DNA from 2 places in the Rhodococcus sp. G6(2025) genome. Region 1 is predicted to be linked to the other one. Evidence: riboswitches for the same ligand, from Rfam matches in the RefSeq annotation. Region 1 holds a riboswitch; the other holds the start of a gene.
The links. Region 1 has a riboswitch for S-adenosylmethionine ahead of ACLIVD_RS13175 (bifunctional o-acetylhomoserine/o-acetylserine sulfhydrylase). Riboswitches for the same ligand answer to the same signal wherever they lie in the genome.

Region 1 (7,743 bases):
CCTCGGTGAGGAACCCGTCGTGGCCGTCCCGTGAGTTGAGGACCCGCAGACCGTCGCAGGTGGGGATGTCGTTGGCCAGATCCTCCTGCAGGCGGATCGGGTACAGGCGGTCGGAGTCGACGCCGCCCACGATGACGGGTGCGGTGATCGTCCCCAGCGCCGCGGCGATGCCACCGCGACCGCGGCCCACGTCGTGCCGGTTCATGGCCTCGGACAGCAGCACGTATGTGCTCGGGTCGAACCTGCCGACCAGCTTGTCGGCCTGGTGCTGGAGGTAGCTCTCGACGGCGTACCGGCCGCCGCGCCACGGGTCCTCGCCGTCCTGCGGCGAGTTCGCGAACCGGGAGTCGAGTTCGGCCTCGCTGCGGTAGGTCAGGTGCGCGATCCGGCGGGCGATGCGCAGTCCGGCCCGGGGGATCCGGCCGGTGTCGTGATAGTCGCCGCCCTGCCAGTCGGGGTCGCTGGTGATGGCCGCGATCTGGGTGGTCTGTGTGCCGATCTGGTCGGCGGTCGCGCGGGCGCCGACCGCGAGAACGAGCGCGGACGCCACCTGGTCCGGGTAGGTGACGGCCCACTCGAGCGCGCGCATTCCGCCCATCGAACCGCCGACGACGGACGCCAGCTTGTCGATGCCCAGCAGGTCGGTGAACTTCTTCTCGGCCGCGATCTGGTCGCGGATGGAGATCTCCGGGAAACGGCTGCCCCACGGGCGCCCGTCCTCGGCGATCGAACCGGGACCGGTGGTGCCGCGGCAGCCACCGAGGACGTTGGTCGCGATGACGCACCATTCGTCGGTGTCGATCGGCGCACCCGGACCGACCATCCCGGTCCACCAGCCGGGGGAGGGGTGTTCGTCGGTGACGGGTCCGGTGACGTGCGAGTCGCCGGTGAGGGCGTGCTCGACGAGCACCACGTTGTCCCGGTTCGGGGACAACTCACCCCATCGCTGCACGGCGAGGGACACCGACGGGATCACTGTTCCGCTCTCGAGCTCGAGCGATCCGATGTCGATGGTGCCGAGACGTCCGTCCGCCACCGGCAGGTTCTGTACAGCGCTCACGGTCAAGATGCCGCCGCCGTGAGTCCGGTCTCGATATCGGCGATGATGTCGTCGATCCCTTCGATGCCTACAGCCAGGCGGACCAGTCCGGGGGTGACGCCGCTGGCGGCCTGCTCCTCGGGGGTCAGCTGGGAGTGTGTGGTGGACGCCGGGTGGATCACCAGCGAGCGGACGTCGCCGATGTTCGCGACGTGACTGTGCAGGGTGAGCGCGTTGACGAACTTCTTGCCCGCGTCGATGCCGCCGGCGAGTTCGAACGTCACGATCGCGCCCGCACCCCGCGGCGCGATCTGCTTCGCCCGGTCGTGCCAGGGCGACGACGGAAGCCCGGCGTATCCGACGGACACGACCTCCGGCCGCGCCTCCAGGTACTGGGCGACGGCGGTCGCGTTGGACACGTGCCGTTCCATGCGAAGGCTCAGCGTCTCGAGACCCTGGGCGATGAGGAACGCGTTGAACGGGGAGATCGCCGAGCCGAGGTCGCGGAGCAGCTGCACGCGCGCCTTGAGGGCGAAGGCAGGCGGTCCGAGTTCGGAGTAGACGACGCCGTGGTAGCTCGGGTCCGGGGTGGTGAAGTTGCCGTGGCGGCCCTGGGTCCAGTCGAACGTGCCGCCGTCGACGATGACACCGGCGATCGCCGTGCCGTGGCCACCGAGGTACTTGGTGGCGGAGTGCACCACGATGTCCGCACCGTGCTCGAGGGGGCGGATCAGGTAGGGGGTGGCCACCGTGTTGTCGACGATCAGCGGGAGCCCGTGCTGATGGGCGATCCCGGAGATGCCCGGCAGGTCGAGGACGTCGTTGCGGGGGTTGGAGATGGTCTCGCCGTAGAACGCCTTCGTGTTGTCCCGGATCGCGTCCTTCCACTGCTCGAGGTCGTCGGGGTCCTCGACGAACGAGACCTCGATGCCGAGCTTGGGCAGCGTGTAGTGGAAGAGGTTGTAGGTGCCGCCGTACAGCCGCGGGCTGGAGACGATGTGGTCGCCCGCCTCGGCGAGGTTCAGGATCGCGATCGTCTCGGCGGCCTGTCCGGAGGACAGCAGCAGGGCGGCGACGCCGCCTTCGAGGGCGGCGATGCGCTGCTCGACCGCGTCCTGGGTGGGGTTCATGATGCGGGTGTAGATGTTGCCCGGCTCGGCCAGACCGAACAGCGCGGCAGCGTGATCGGTGCTGTCGAACGTGTACGAGGTGGTCTGGTAGATCGGCAGCGCCCGCGCCTTGGTGGTCGCGTCGGACGTCTGCCCGGCGTGGATCTGCTTGGTCTCGAACGACCAGTTCTCGGTCATGTGCTGTCTACTCCAGTGGTCTGACGAGGCGCGACGGAGTTGCTGGTTCGTTCGCGCACAGGGCTTGTCTGGTGCTCTATCTACGACAACAACAACACATCATGAACCTCCGATGTCGGACCCGCGCTTGTCACCCGACTGTTGTATGAATCAGGGAACCAGGTCATCACCCGGGGCACCCCACCGCGGTGGAGGGTTGCCGGCCAGCTAGCCGGGGCTCGTTGCTGGCACTCATGACCTGGAGTGAATCTTAGCGGCTGGGGTGGAACGACCGGAAACGGCACCGATCAGGGCCACTAGCAGGGAAAAGTTACCCGCGAGTAGGGACGACCTCCGTGCCCCACGTGTTGCGAGCGTGGCGCATAGCAGTACGCTTGTCTTGTTTACGTGCGGTCTCCCAGCGGCCGCCTTGACCGTCTACGTTTGAAAAGCGAACCGTTCGCGGACCCACTCACAAAGTGCGACCGCAACCGTGTAACCAGGGAAACTTCCTAGGAGGACGCGAAGCACCCATGTCCAAAATCAAGGTTGAGGGCACCGTCGTCGAACTCGACGGCGACGAGATGACACGCATTATCTGGCAGTTCATCAAAGACAAACTGATCCATCCTTACCTGGATGTGAATCTCGAGTACTACGACCTCGGCATCGAACACCGGGACGAGACCGACGACCAGGTGACCGTCGACGCGGCCAACGCCATCAAGAAGCACGGCGTCGGCGTCAAGTGCGCGACCATCACCCCGGACGAGGCACGCGTCGAGGAGTTCGGTCTCAAGAAGATGTGGCGGTCGCCCAACGGCACCATCCGCAACATCCTCGGTGGGACGATCTTCCGCGCGCCGATCATCATCTCCAACGTTCCGCGACTGGTTCCGGGCTGGACCAAGCCGATCATCATCGGCCGTCACGCCTTCGGCGACCAGTACCGCGCCACCGACTTCAAGGTCCCCGGTCCCGGCAAGGTGATGATCACCTACACGCCCGAGGACGGCAGCGAGCCGATCGAGCACGAGCTGGTGAACTTCCCCGAGGGCGGCGGCGTCGTCCAGGGTCAGTACAACTTCACCAAGTCCATCGAGGACTTCGCGCGCGCCTCGCTCAACTACGGCCTGCAGCAGAACTACCCGGTGTACCTGTCGACCAAGAACACCATCCTCAAGGCGTACGACGGCGCGTTCAAGGACATCTTCCAGCACGTCTACGAGACCGAGTTCAAGTCGGAGTTCGACGCGGCAGGACTCACCTACGAGCACCGTCTCATCGACGACATGGTCGCGTCGGCGCTCAAGTGGGAGGGCGGCTACGTCTGGGCCTGCAAGAACTACGACGGCGACGTCCAGTCCGACACCGTCGCGCAGGGCTTCGGATCGCTCGGCCTCATGACCTCCGTGCTGCTGACCCCGGACGGAAAGACGTGTGAGGCCGAGGCCGCACACGGCACCGTGACGCGTCACTTCCGTCAGCACCAGCAGGGCAAGCCGACGTCCACCAACCCCATCGCGTCGATCTTCGCGTGGACCCGTGGACTCGAGCACCGCGGCAAGCTGGACAACACCCCCGACGTCATCGGCTTCGCCCAGAAGCTCGAAGACGTGGTCATCAAGACCGTCGAGGGTGGCCAGATGACCAAGGACCTCGCGATGCTGGTCGGCGGCGACCAGGGCTACCTGACCACCGAGGAGTTCCTCGGTGCGCTGGACATCAACCTCCAGAAGGCCATCGCCGAGCAGTAGGCACCGAGCCACAGCGTTACGAGCGGGACGTCCCCTCACGGGGCGTCCCGTTCGGCGTTTCCGGGCCGGGTGAGTCATCTCACGGTCGCTCGCGGCGCGAAAAGCGGAATCCGGGGAAGAGAATTTCGATGTGGGTCGTTGCGCAACGAGGCGCCGTGCGCCGCGTAGCCGTCTCCCCGCCTAGTCGAAAGTCCTTCTGTGAGCACTTCCACCCCCGTCCGCCCCGAGCACCTCGGTGTCATCGCCCAACATCCGTCCGTCCGCAAGCTCGCCATGATCGCGCTCGCGCTCGGTGGCTTCGGGATCGGGACCACCGAGTTCGTGGCGATGGGGCTACTGCCCGAGATGGCGTCGAGTCTCGGGATCACCGAGCCGACGGCCGGGCACGTCATCTCGGCGTATGCGCTGGGTGTGGTCGTCGGCGCGCCACTCATCGCGGCGTTGACCGCGCGGGTGCCCCGTAAGACGCTGCTGATCGCGTTGATGGCGGCGTTCACGATCGGCAACGCCGCCACGGTGTTCGCGCCGAACTACGGCGTGCTGATGGCCGCGCGGTTCGTGGCGGGCCTGCCGCACGGCGCCTACTTCGGTGTCGCGGCCCTCGTGGCGGCGCACCTCGCGGACCGCGGCCAGCGAGCCAGGGCGGTCGCTCTCGTGATGATGGGACTGTCGGTGGCCAACGTCGTCGGCGTTCCCGTCGCGTCGTGGCTGGGCCAGACGCTCGGCTGGCGCAGCGCCTTCGCGCTCGTGGCCGTGATCGGTGTGGTGACACTGGGCGCGATCTGGTCGTGGGTGCCCGCGCTCGCCGCCATGCGGATGTCGAATCCCCTCACCGAACTCGGTGCCCTGCGCCGCGCGCAGGTGTGGATGACGCTGATCATCGGCATGGTCGGGTTCGGTGGCATGTTCGCCGTCTACACGTACATCAGCACGACGCTCACCGACGTCGCCGGCCTGTCGCGGTCGCTGGTGCCGCTGGCCCTGATGATCTACGGGCTGGGCATGGTCGCGGGCAATCTGATCGGCGGCCGACTCGCCGACCGGGCGCTGATTCCCGGCCTGTTCGTATCGATGACGGCGCTCGGGGTGTTGCTCGGCGTCTTCGTGATCGCCTCCCACAACCCGTACACGGCGCTGCTGCTGGTGTTCTTCGTCGGTGCGGCGGGTGCGTCGATGGTTCCCGGGTTGCAGACCCGGCTGATGGACGTCGCCGCGGACGCCCAGACCCTCGCCGCCTCGCTCAACCACGCGGCCCTCAACATCGCGAACGCGTTCGGGGCGTGGATCGGTGGTGTCGTGATCGCGGCCGGCTACGGCTACACGGCGCCCGCCGCGGTCGGTGCGCTGCTGGCCGTGGCGGGTCTCGTGGTCCTCACCGTGGCGGTCGCGATGGAACGCCGCAGCGCCCGTTCGTCTCGGTAGCCGCGCTGTCGTACGCGTCCGCTACGGTGCTTGCCGTGCCACATATCATCACCACCGTCAATGTCAACGGCGTTCGCGCCGCCGCCCGCAAGGGGCTCACCGAGTGGATCGAGCGCACAGAGGCCGACGTCGTGTGTCTGCAGGAGACGCGGGCGTCCGACGAGCAGCTCGCCGAGACGCTCGCGCCCGCTCTGGAGGGTGGATGGAACCTGGTGTCCGCGGAGCCGTCGTCGAAGGGACGCAACGGCGTCGCGATCCTGTCCCGGAAACCTGCCGACGCCTTCCGCGTCGGCCACGGTGACGACGAGTTCGCGACCGCGGGCCGCTACCTCGAGGCCGACTTCGACGACCTGACCGTCGCGAGCCTGTACCTGCCCTCCGGGGAGGCCCAGACACCGCGGCAGGAGGAGAAGGAGCGATTCATGGACTCCTTCGCCCGGTACCTCACCGACACCGCAGCGGCTGCCGTCGCGGCAGGCAGGCACGTCGTGGTCTGCGGCGACTGGAACATCGCCCACACCGAACTCGACCTGAAGAACTGGAAGACCAACAAGAAGAACTCCGGTTTCCTCCCGAACGAGCGGGAGTGGCTCGGCGCCCTGTTCGCCGAGGACGCGCACTGGACCGACGTGGTCCGGCAGCTCAATCCCGACATCGCCGGGCCGTACTCCTGGTGGTCGTACCGCGGGAAGGCGTTCGACAACGACTCCGGCTGGCGCATCGACTACCAGATCGCCACCCGGGAACTGGCTGAGCGGGCCAAGCAGGCCGTCGTCGAGCGCGCCGAAACCTACGACCAGCGGTGGTCCGATCACGCGCCGGTCACCGTCCAGTACCGGTGACGGCCGGTATCTGATTCGTGTCGTCACGGCGCACGTGAAAAGATCAGTACTCATGTCGACCCCTGCAGCTCAGAAACCCACCGCGAAACCGCGGGTGCTCTCCGGCATCCAGCCCACCGCCGACTCGTTCCACCTCGGCAACTTCCTGGGTGCTCTGCAGCAGTGGGTGCCTCTGCAGGACGACTTCGACGCGTTCTACTTCATCCCCGACCTCCACGCGATCACGGTGGCGCAGGACCCGAAGGAGCTGCGCCGTCGCACGAAGATCGCGGCGGCGCAGCTGCTGGCGCTCGGAATCGACCCCGACCGCGCCACGCTGTTCGTGCAGAGCCAGGTGCCCGAGCACGCGCAGCTGGCGTGGGTCCTGAACTGCATCACCGGTTTCGGTGAAGCGAGCCGGATGACGCAGTTCAAGGACAAGTCGGCCAAACAGGGCAGTGAGAACGCGAGCGTCGGCCTGTTCACGTATCCGGTGCTGATGGCTGCCGACATCCTGCTCTACCGGCCGCAGCGGGTCCCCGTCGGCGAGGACCAGCGTCAGCATCTCGAACTGTCCCGCGATCTCGCCCAGCGGTTCAACACCCGGTTCGGGAAGGCGTTCGTCATTCCCGAGGCCCAGATCATCAAGGGCACCGCCAAGATCTACGACCTGCAGGATCCGACGTCGAAGATGAGCAAGTCCGGTCCGAGCCCCGCCGGACTGATCAACCTTCTCGACGACCCCAAGGTGTCGGCGAAGAAGATCAAGTCCGCGGTCACCGACAACGAGCGGGAGATTCGCTACGACCCGCAGGCCAAGCCCGGTGTGAGCAACCTGCTCACCATCCAGTCCGCGCTGTCCGGGACTCCGGTCGAGACGTTGGTGGCCGGGTACGAGGGCAAGGGGTACGGCGACCTGAAAACCGATACGGCAGATGTCCTGGCCGAGTTCGTGACACCGTTGAAAGCGAAGGTGGAAGGGTACCTCTCGGACGAGGCAGAACTCGATCGGATCATCGCCGCCGGTGCTCACCGCGCCCGCGAGGTGTCGTCGCAGACTCTGGCGGCCGTGTACGAGAAGGTTGGGTTTCTGACACCGAAGGGATGAGCACTGTGGCTGACGAACCGAGTTTTCTCGACAGGCAGCGGGCAGCGCGCCCCTGGTTCGACCATCTGATGCGGGCCGCAGAGCGGTACCAGCAGCAGAAGGGCGACTACTACGCGGCGGGAATCACGTATTTCAGTGTGCTCGCACTGATTCCGATCCTGATGGTCGCGTTCGCCATCGCGGGTTTCGTCCTCGCCGGGCAGCCGGAGTTGCTGCAGGAGCTGCAGGACAGCATCACCAAGAACGTTCCCGGAAGTCTGGGTGACACGCTCAACACGGTCATCGATTCGGCGATCGCGTCCCGTGCCAG
Region 2 (7,743 bases), 3.6 Mb from region 1:
GTCGGACGGCAGCAGGAACAGCACGGCGAACGACACGGTGAACGTCGCCCACAGGACGGCGATCGCCTGCAGCACGCGTAATCCGAGGTAGCGAATCATGGCTCAGCGTCCGCTGATCCAGGTGTCGAAGAACTGGAGCCGGGCCGAGGCCTCGAACTTCAGGTCCTGCACGTTGGGACCGGCGCCGATCGCCTGCGACAACTCCACCGTGGGGATCCACAGACCGTTGTCGAGCACCTGCTGCTGGGCGTCGGCGACGAGCGCGCTCCGCTCGGTGGTGTCGGTGGTGGCGAGTTGCTTCGCGAGCACGTCGTCGAGCGCGGGAAACGGTCCGCGGTTGTTCAGGTTGCGGCCGTCGAGGCCGAACTGGGTGCGGAGGATGTCACCGTCGGCGCGGGTGCTGTTGTAGTAGGTGGCGTCGAAGTCCTTGGAATTCTGGCGGGCGATGGACTCCGGAGTGGACACGAGATTCAGCTGCAGATCCACTCCCACCTCTTTGAGCTGCTGCTGCACCAGTTCGAGGATGGCCTGGTTGCCGGCGAACACGGAGCTGAACAGAACGGGGAAGCTCAGCTTCTGACCGCTCTTCTCGCGGATGCCGTCGGCACCGGGAACCCAGCCCGCCTGATCCAGAATCGACTTCGCCTTCTCCGGGTCGTACGACACGTCCGGCAGCGCCACGTAGCCCGGGGTGCGACTGGCCAGCGTGCTGGTGGCGGGTGTGAAGTTGGGACCGAGTACGGTGTCGACCAGTTCCTGCCGGTTGATCGCCGGGACCAGCGCGCTGCGCACGACGGGGTCGACGAGCGGTCCGCGAGTCACGTTGGGCTGGAAGCCGAACGGGGTCCCGGGGTTCGACGTGGTGAGCACCTGCCCGCCCGCGCCTTCGATCTGCGGGGCGTCCTGCGGCAACGCGTCACTGATCGCGTCCAGCTGTCCCGAGGACAGGCTGCCCGTGCGGACGCCGGATTCGGGCACGACGCTGAACTCGATGGTGTCGAGGTAGGCCTCGCCGTCATGGCCGAACACGTCCGAACCCCAGTTGTATCCGGCGCGCTTGGCGAGGGTCACCGACTTGTCCTGCTGGTAGTCGGCGTACGTGAACGGTCCGGTGCCCGAGATGGTGCCGGTGCACCGTTCTTCGGCGGACTTCGCGACGGACGCATCGGACAGGATGCCCAGCTGCGGGGTGGACGACGCCTGCAGGAACTGCGCGTTGGGTGCGGCGAAGTCGACCTGCGCCGTCAGCGGGTCGATCACGGTGGTACCGGTGTAACCGGCGAGGTAGCTGGCACCGAGCGGGGCCTTGGCGCCGGAGAGGGTGTTCACGATGGCGTCGAGATTCTTCTTCACCGACTCCGCGGTGAAAGGCGTTCCGTCACTGAACGTCACCCCCTCCTTCAGGTGGAACGTGAAGGAGGACGCGTCGGCGCCGGTTTCCCAGCTCTCGGCGAGCCACGGCTTCAGTTCGCCCGTCTCCGGGTCCTGGTCGGTGAGCGAGTCCACCACCTGACGAGCCACGTAGACCGTCTGATTCGTGCCCGACTGCGCGGGGTCGGCGCACGTGGGTGCCTGGGACAGGCCGTAGCGGAGTGTGCCGCCGGGCTGCGCGGGGCCCGCATCCGCGGAGGAACTGCTGGAACCGCCACCGCAGGCGGTGAGCGCCGTGGCCAGCACGGCAACGGCACCGATACCTGCTGCGATGCGGGCACCGCGGTGGGGCGAGGACAAAAGCACTGATGGCACCGAGAACTCCGTGATCTCGAAGAAGTGCCGTGCGTGCTGCCAAGTCGATTCGGCAGCGCTCACGCGCACAGGAAGGTGAGGGACACCGGATCCGACGCGGATGCGGTGTGAAGAGCCGGAACCCCGACGGATCGGGGTGTCAGGTCAGCTGTGACAGATCGAGGTGGACAGCCGGCAGAGATCGACGTGGAGACGCCCCCAGGCGCTCACGAAACCTTCGGTCAACATCGTTCCTCCATCGATCCCGGCGGTAGCACCCGCACCCGCAGGGCGGGGGGTTGCTGCGACGTCAACGAGCCAGGTCTCTCGGTCGCTCTGGATGGTCGTTACCGAGTGTAAGAGATCGCCGGTCGCCGCGCCACACGGACCCCCGTTACCCCACGGCCTGCCGGGGCGGGAGTTCCCGCCGCGACAGAGCGGGCCGGAGACCGAGATGTTCACGCAGGGTGGAGCCTTCGTATTCCGTTCGGTACGAACCTCGCTCCTGCAATTCGGGCACAAGCAGGTCGACGATCTCGTCGAGTCCGGTGGGCACCAGATACGGCGAGACGTTGAACCCGTCCGTGGCCCCACTGCGAACCCACCGGGTGAGTTCGTCGGCGACCTGCCCGGGAGTACCGGCGAATCCGGAGCGCTGGGTGGTCGCGATCGCAACCTGACGCAGCGACAGGTTCTGCGCCTCTGCCAGGGCCCGCCATTCCCGGGCGATGGCGAGCGGATCCTTTCCGTCACGCGCCGCCCCACGGGTGACGGAGATCGGCGCGGGCACCGGATCGAATTCGGGCAGTGGACCGTCCGGGTCGCGATCGGACAGATCGCGGCCCCAAACCTGACCGACCAGCGACAACGCCGTCTGCCCGGTGTACTGGCCCTCGAGAACCCAGCGCACCTTCTCCTCCACCTCGGACGCGTTCTCCGCGAGCACGATCTGCGTGCCCGGCAGAATCTTGACGTCGTCCTCGGGACGGCCGGCACGACGCAGTCTCGCCCGGATGTCCTCGGCGAAGGCGAGCGCCTCGTCGAAATGCGTTCCGTGCCGGGAGAAGATCACGTCGGTGTGCGCGGCCGCGAAGTCCCGGCCCGCCGGTGAGTCGCCGGCCTGGAAGATGACGGGATGCCCCTGGGCGCTGCGCGGCAGCGTCGGAGTGATCGTGACGTCGAACTGCGACGTGCGCCGGGACACCTCCCGCACCCCGTCCGGGGTCGACCACGACGGCGCGTCGGTGCTCGTCGCGACCGCGCCGTCTACCCACGCATCCCAGATCGCCCGGGCGGTGTCGAGGAACTGCCCGGCCCGCTCGTACCTGTCGGCGTGATCGAGGAAGCCGCCGCGCCGGAAGTTCTCACCGGTCCACGCGTTGTCCGTGGTGACGGCGTTCCAGCCGGCACGGCCACCGGACAGCAGGTCCAGCCCGGACAGCCGCCGGGCGAGGTCGGCGGGCTCGTTGTAGGTGGTGTTCTGGGTGGCCACCAACCCGATGTGCCGGGTGATGCCGGCCAGCGCCGCGAGCTGGGTGATCGCGTCCGGCCTGCCCACGATGTCGAGATCGAGAATCTTGCCTTCCTGTTCCCGCAGGCGCAGGCCCTCACCGAGGAAGAAGGCGTCGAACAGGCCGCGCTCGGCGGTCAGTGCCACCCGACGGAACGTTTCGAAGTCGATCTGCGACCCGCTCGACGGATCGGACCAGATCGTCGTGTGGTTGACGCCCTGGAAGAAGACACCGAAGTGCACCTGGGCGCCGGGTCTGGCGTACGAGTTGTCGGTCATGTTCTCCACAACCTTTCAGCGAGAGGAGTCTTCGAGGCGCTCGGCCTGGAATCGGGTGACGGGACGGTCGAGGCCCAGCGTGCTGCGCAGGGTAGAACCGGGAATGGGACGGTGCGCGATGCCGGCACGGAGAAGTGCCGGGACCACGGACCGCGCGAGCACCGGAAGATCCTCGTCGACGACGGCCGGATGCAGGCGCACACCGTCGACGTGCGTATCCAGGGCCCGCAACAGTTCCAGCAGACCGGTGGCATCGCCGGCGAACGACAGCCGTCCGCTCGGCGGGGCAGGCGTCGACGAGCCGAGCGCGACATCCAGTTCGGCGACCACCAGCGGTGCGCCGCCGGCCTTCGCGCGCCCGGCGGCCCCGACGGTGTCCGCGAGTGTCGGTCCGGACACCAGCACCACGTCGACCAGCGACGGATCCGTGTGCCCCGCGCGGCCGAACACCACCAATTGCCCCTGCGGTGGCCGGGGCACGATGGCCGGACCCTTCACCGAATACGTCTCGCCCCGGAAGTCGATGTAGTGCAATCGGTCGCGGTCGACGAAACGTCCGGTGGCGTAGTCGCGGATCACCGCGTCGTCCTCCCACGAATCCCACAGGTCCCGGACCACGGTGATCGCGTCCCGCTCCTCCCGCGCGAGGTCGGCGGGTGTGGTGACCTCCGCCCGGCCCAGTGCGCTCGCGACCCGCGGGTCGGTGTCGCGCGCCGCGATCCAGCCGCCGCGACCGCGCGACGCGTAGTCGAGCGTCGCGAGCTGGGAGGACGTGTGGAACGGCTCGGCGTACGTGGTGCCGACGACCGGTACGAGTCCGATCGTGCTGGTGGTCGCGGCGACGAACGCTGCGCGGTTCACCGCGTCGATCCGGCCGACGGGTCCCCCGTCGGCGCCGGGCGGCAGCAGCGAATCGTCGAACGAGGCGAACGTGAAACCGGCGTTCTCCGCTGCCGCGACCCGGTCCGCCACCGTTCGCCCGGTCAGCAACCGGTCGGGTGTGTGCGCGGCGCGCCGCCAGGCTTCGGGATGCGCACCCTCACCGTCGAGTTCGATGCCCAGAACCAGGCTCATGCGTTTTCCTCCTCGGTACCGGCCGTGAGGGGGCGGCTCGGAATGGTCTCGCGCAGCGCGGGTGCCACCTCGGCCTGGAACAGCTCCAGGCTTTCGCGGTGCTGCTTGTCGCTGCCGACGCGGTCGGCGCTCAGGTGGATCACCTCGTGCCCGAACTGCTCGTGGTAGCGCTGCACCTTGTCGATCACCTGCTGCGGGCTGCCGATCAGTGCGGAGCTGCGTTCGACGAAGTCCTCCACGGTCTCGAACACCACCGGAAGTCCTGCCCTGCGGGCGAAGTCGAGGCGAGCCGCGTGAATCGGCCGCCACACGTCCAGCGCATCCTGCGAGTTCGCCGTCACGTAGAACCCGGCCGTTCCGGCGCCGACGAGGGCGTCGGCGGGATCGTGACCGTAGTACGCCCACCGTTCGCGGTAGTGCCGGACGAGTTCGGCGTACGAGTCGATCGGATACGTGACGTTCGCCGAGAAGATCGGATCACCGTAGCGGGCGGCGAGATCCATCGACTCCTTGCTCGTCGCGCTGCCGTGCCAGATCCGGATCCGCCGCTGCAGCGGGCGCGGAAGGGCGACAGCGTGCTCGAGAGACGGCCGGAACGTGCCTTCCCAGGTGACGTCCTCGCTCTCCCACAACTGCCGGAACAGTTCGTAGCCCTCGCGGTTGCGGTCCCACTGGTCGTCCGGGGTGACGTGGAACAGCTCCGCCTGCGCGGTGCCGTTGCCCTTGCCGATGATGAGCTGCAACCGGCCGCCCGACAGGTTGTCCAGCGTCGAGTAGTCCTCGAACGCGCGGACCGGGTCGAGCAGGCTCAGCGTGGTCACCGCGGTCCACAACTGCAGCGTGCTGGTGCGCGCCGCGATGGCGCTGAGCACCACGGGCGGGGACGAGGACAGGAAGGGATGCTCGTGGCGCTCGCCCACCGCGAACCCGTCGTACCCCAGTTGCTCGGCGAGGACGGCGGAGTCCACGACCTCCTGCAGCCTGGCCGCAGTGCCGATCTTCTCCCCGGTCACCGGGTCCGGGTGGTGAGTGATCAGGCTCATCAGCAGAAACTTCATACGGACTCGTACTCCTTTGCGGCCCAAGCGGAAGGCAGAGCGGTAGGGGTGTGCAGGATCTTCTCGAATCCGTGGATTCCGACGTCCTGCGGTGGGAGGGAGCGGTCGAACAGCGCCGTGTACCCCGCGGCCAGGTACAGGGCCACCGCCTCGGGCTGCCGCGGCCCCGTAGTGAGGAAGATGCGGGAATAGCCTGCTCGGGCGATCGCGGCCTCGAGCTCCCGCAGCACGATTCGTCCGAGGCCGCGGCGGCGGTGCGCCGACGAGGTCCAGATCCGTTTGAGTTCGGCCGTCGTGTCGTCGTAGCGGCGGAAGGCCCCGCCCGCCACGGACGTCCCGTCGTCGACCAGAACGAGCAACGCGCCACCCGGTGCGGCGAACTCCTCCGCCGGATACGTGCTGAGGTCGTCGTAGATCTCGTCGCGGGTGCGCCCGTACCGGGTGCTGTACTCGATCGCCAGTTCTTCGAGCAGCGGCGCGGCCAGCGGATCGGCCTGATCGACGAACACGGTCTGCACGGATTCGGTCCTCTCGGTCACTGGTCCTCCTGTCAGCTGGTCTTCGGGAGTCCGGGCGGGTTGACGACCGACGTGCCGACGGCCTCGCTCGCGATGTTCCAGCGTTCGAGAACCTTTGCGTACGTACCGTTCTCGATGATGTGGTTGATGGCCTCGTTGACGGCGGCCACCAGTCCGTTGTCCTTCTTGGTGAGCACGGCGATCTCACCCTGGAGGGCGTCGCCCGCCCCCGAGAACGTTCCGGCGATCTCACTCTCCCCGGCCTGCGCCACGTGGAACGACGAGGACGGGTTGGGCCCGAAGTAGGCGTCGATCCGGCCCGACGCGAGGGGCAGGTAGTAGTCGGTGACGTTCTGGTAGTAGGTGATGTCGGTCGGTTCGAGCCCCGCCGCGACGTTCTGCTCACTCCACTTCACCAGCAGCGCTTCCTGATTGGTGCCGGAGGAGACCGCGATCTTCAAACCTGCGACGTCCTTGGGCTCCTTGATCTGGATGCCGCTGTCCTTCTTCGTCTCGAACGCGACCGTGTCGAGGCGGTACGTCGAGAAGTCGTACTTCTCCTTCCGCTCCTCGGTGACGGTGACGTTGGAGATGAACGCGTCGGCCTCCCCCGAATCGATGCGGACGAAGTTCTGCGCCCAGTCCGCCGCCTGGAGATCGACCTTCAACCCGAGAACGTCGCCGATCAGGTACGCGAAGTCGGTCTCCGAGCCGATGAGCGTCTTGTCGTCGTCGGCGTAGAAACGCAGGGGCGGGGCGGAACCGGCGCTGCCCGTCACGACGAGCGTGCCGCGGTCGCGAATCTGTTGGGGGACCTTCGCGGCGATCGACTCGACCTCGTCGGTGGTGATGCGATTCTGGTCGGCGGTGAGGTTGTATCCGGCAGCCGAGGTCGGCGCCGATCCCTCGTCCTCGACGTCGCCGCCCCCGCACGCGGCGGCGAGCAGCGCGACGGTGGTGAGGGCCGAGGCCAGAATTTTCGTACGGAACCGTGCGGTGGACATGTGCGCCTTTCGGGGATCCACACCGAGGTGTGGAGAATCAGAGAACTCGGGAGAGGAATGCTGTGGTGCGGTCGTGCTGCGGGTTGTCGATGACCTGCGAGGGCGGGCCCTGTTCCACCACGACGCCGGCGTCCATGAAGACCGCCGTGTCGGCGACCTCCCGCGCGAAGCCCACCTCGTGGGTGACGATCACGAGGGTCGCGCCGTCCCGTGCCAATTGCTTGATCACGGCGAGGACCTCGCCGACCAGTTCCGGGTCGAGGGCAGACGTGGGCTCGTCGAACAGGATCACCGCCGGGCGCAGTGCGAGGGCCCGGGCGATCGCGACCCGCTGCTGCTGGCCGCCGGACAGTTGTCGCGGGTACTCGTGGGCCTTGTCACCTACGCCCACCCGTTCCAGCAGCGCAATCGCCTCGGCCTCGACCTCGGCCCGGTCGCGGCCCTGCGCCGACACCGGCGCCTCGATCACGTTCTCCAGCACCGTGAGGTGAGGGAACAGATTGAAGTTCTGGAAGACGAATCCGATCCGGGAACGCTGCTTCAGGATGTCGCGTTCACGCAGTTCGTGCAGTTTG

Region 2: another riboswitch for S-adenosylmethionine. It lies ahead of ACLIVD_RS29940 (putative leader peptide); the one in region 1 lies ahead of ACLIVD_RS13175 (bifunctional o-acetylhomoserine/o-acetylserine sulfhydrylase).

Annotation. Positions count from the first base shown of each region.
Region 1 covers NZ_CP179750.1:2,907,698-2,915,440, forward strand. Annotated here, with positions in the region: gene metX (homoserine O-acetyltransferase MetX) at 1-1,066, opposite strand, end outside; gene ACLIVD_RS13175 (bifunctional o-acetylhomoserine/o-acetylserine sulfhydrylase) at 1,063-2,346, opposite strand; SAM riboswitch class IV at 2,465-2,585, opposite strand; gene ACLIVD_RS13180 (NADP-dependent isocitrate dehydrogenase) at 2,859-4,082, shown strand; gene ACLIVD_RS13185 (MFS transporter) at 4,281-5,504, shown strand; gene ACLIVD_RS13190 (exodeoxyribonuclease III) at 5,540-6,346, shown strand; gene trpS (tryptophan--tRNA ligase) at 6,399-7,433, shown strand; gene yhjD (inner membrane protein YhjD) at 7,439-7,743, shown strand, end outside.
Region 2 covers NZ_CP179750.1:6,468,138-6,475,880, forward strand. Annotated here, with positions in the region: gene ACLIVD_RS29930 (ABC transporter permease) at 1-99, opposite strand, end outside; gene ACLIVD_RS29935 (ABC transporter substrate-binding protein) at 103-1,737, opposite strand; gene ACLIVD_RS29940 (putative leader peptide) at 1,891-1,974, opposite strand; SAM riboswitch class I at 1,979-2,072, opposite strand; gene ACLIVD_RS29945 (NtaA/DmoA family FMN-dependent monooxygenase) at 2,120-3,514, opposite strand; gene ACLIVD_RS29950 (LLM class flavin-dependent oxidoreductase) at 3,530-4,588, opposite strand; gene ACLIVD_RS29955 (LLM class flavin-dependent oxidoreductase) at 4,585-5,646, opposite strand; gene ACLIVD_RS29960 (GNAT family N-acetyltransferase) at 5,643-6,185, opposite strand; gene ACLIVD_RS29965 (ABC transporter substrate-binding protein) at 6,197-7,168, opposite strand; gene ACLIVD_RS29970 (amino acid ABC transporter ATP-binding protein) at 7,206-7,743, opposite strand, start outside.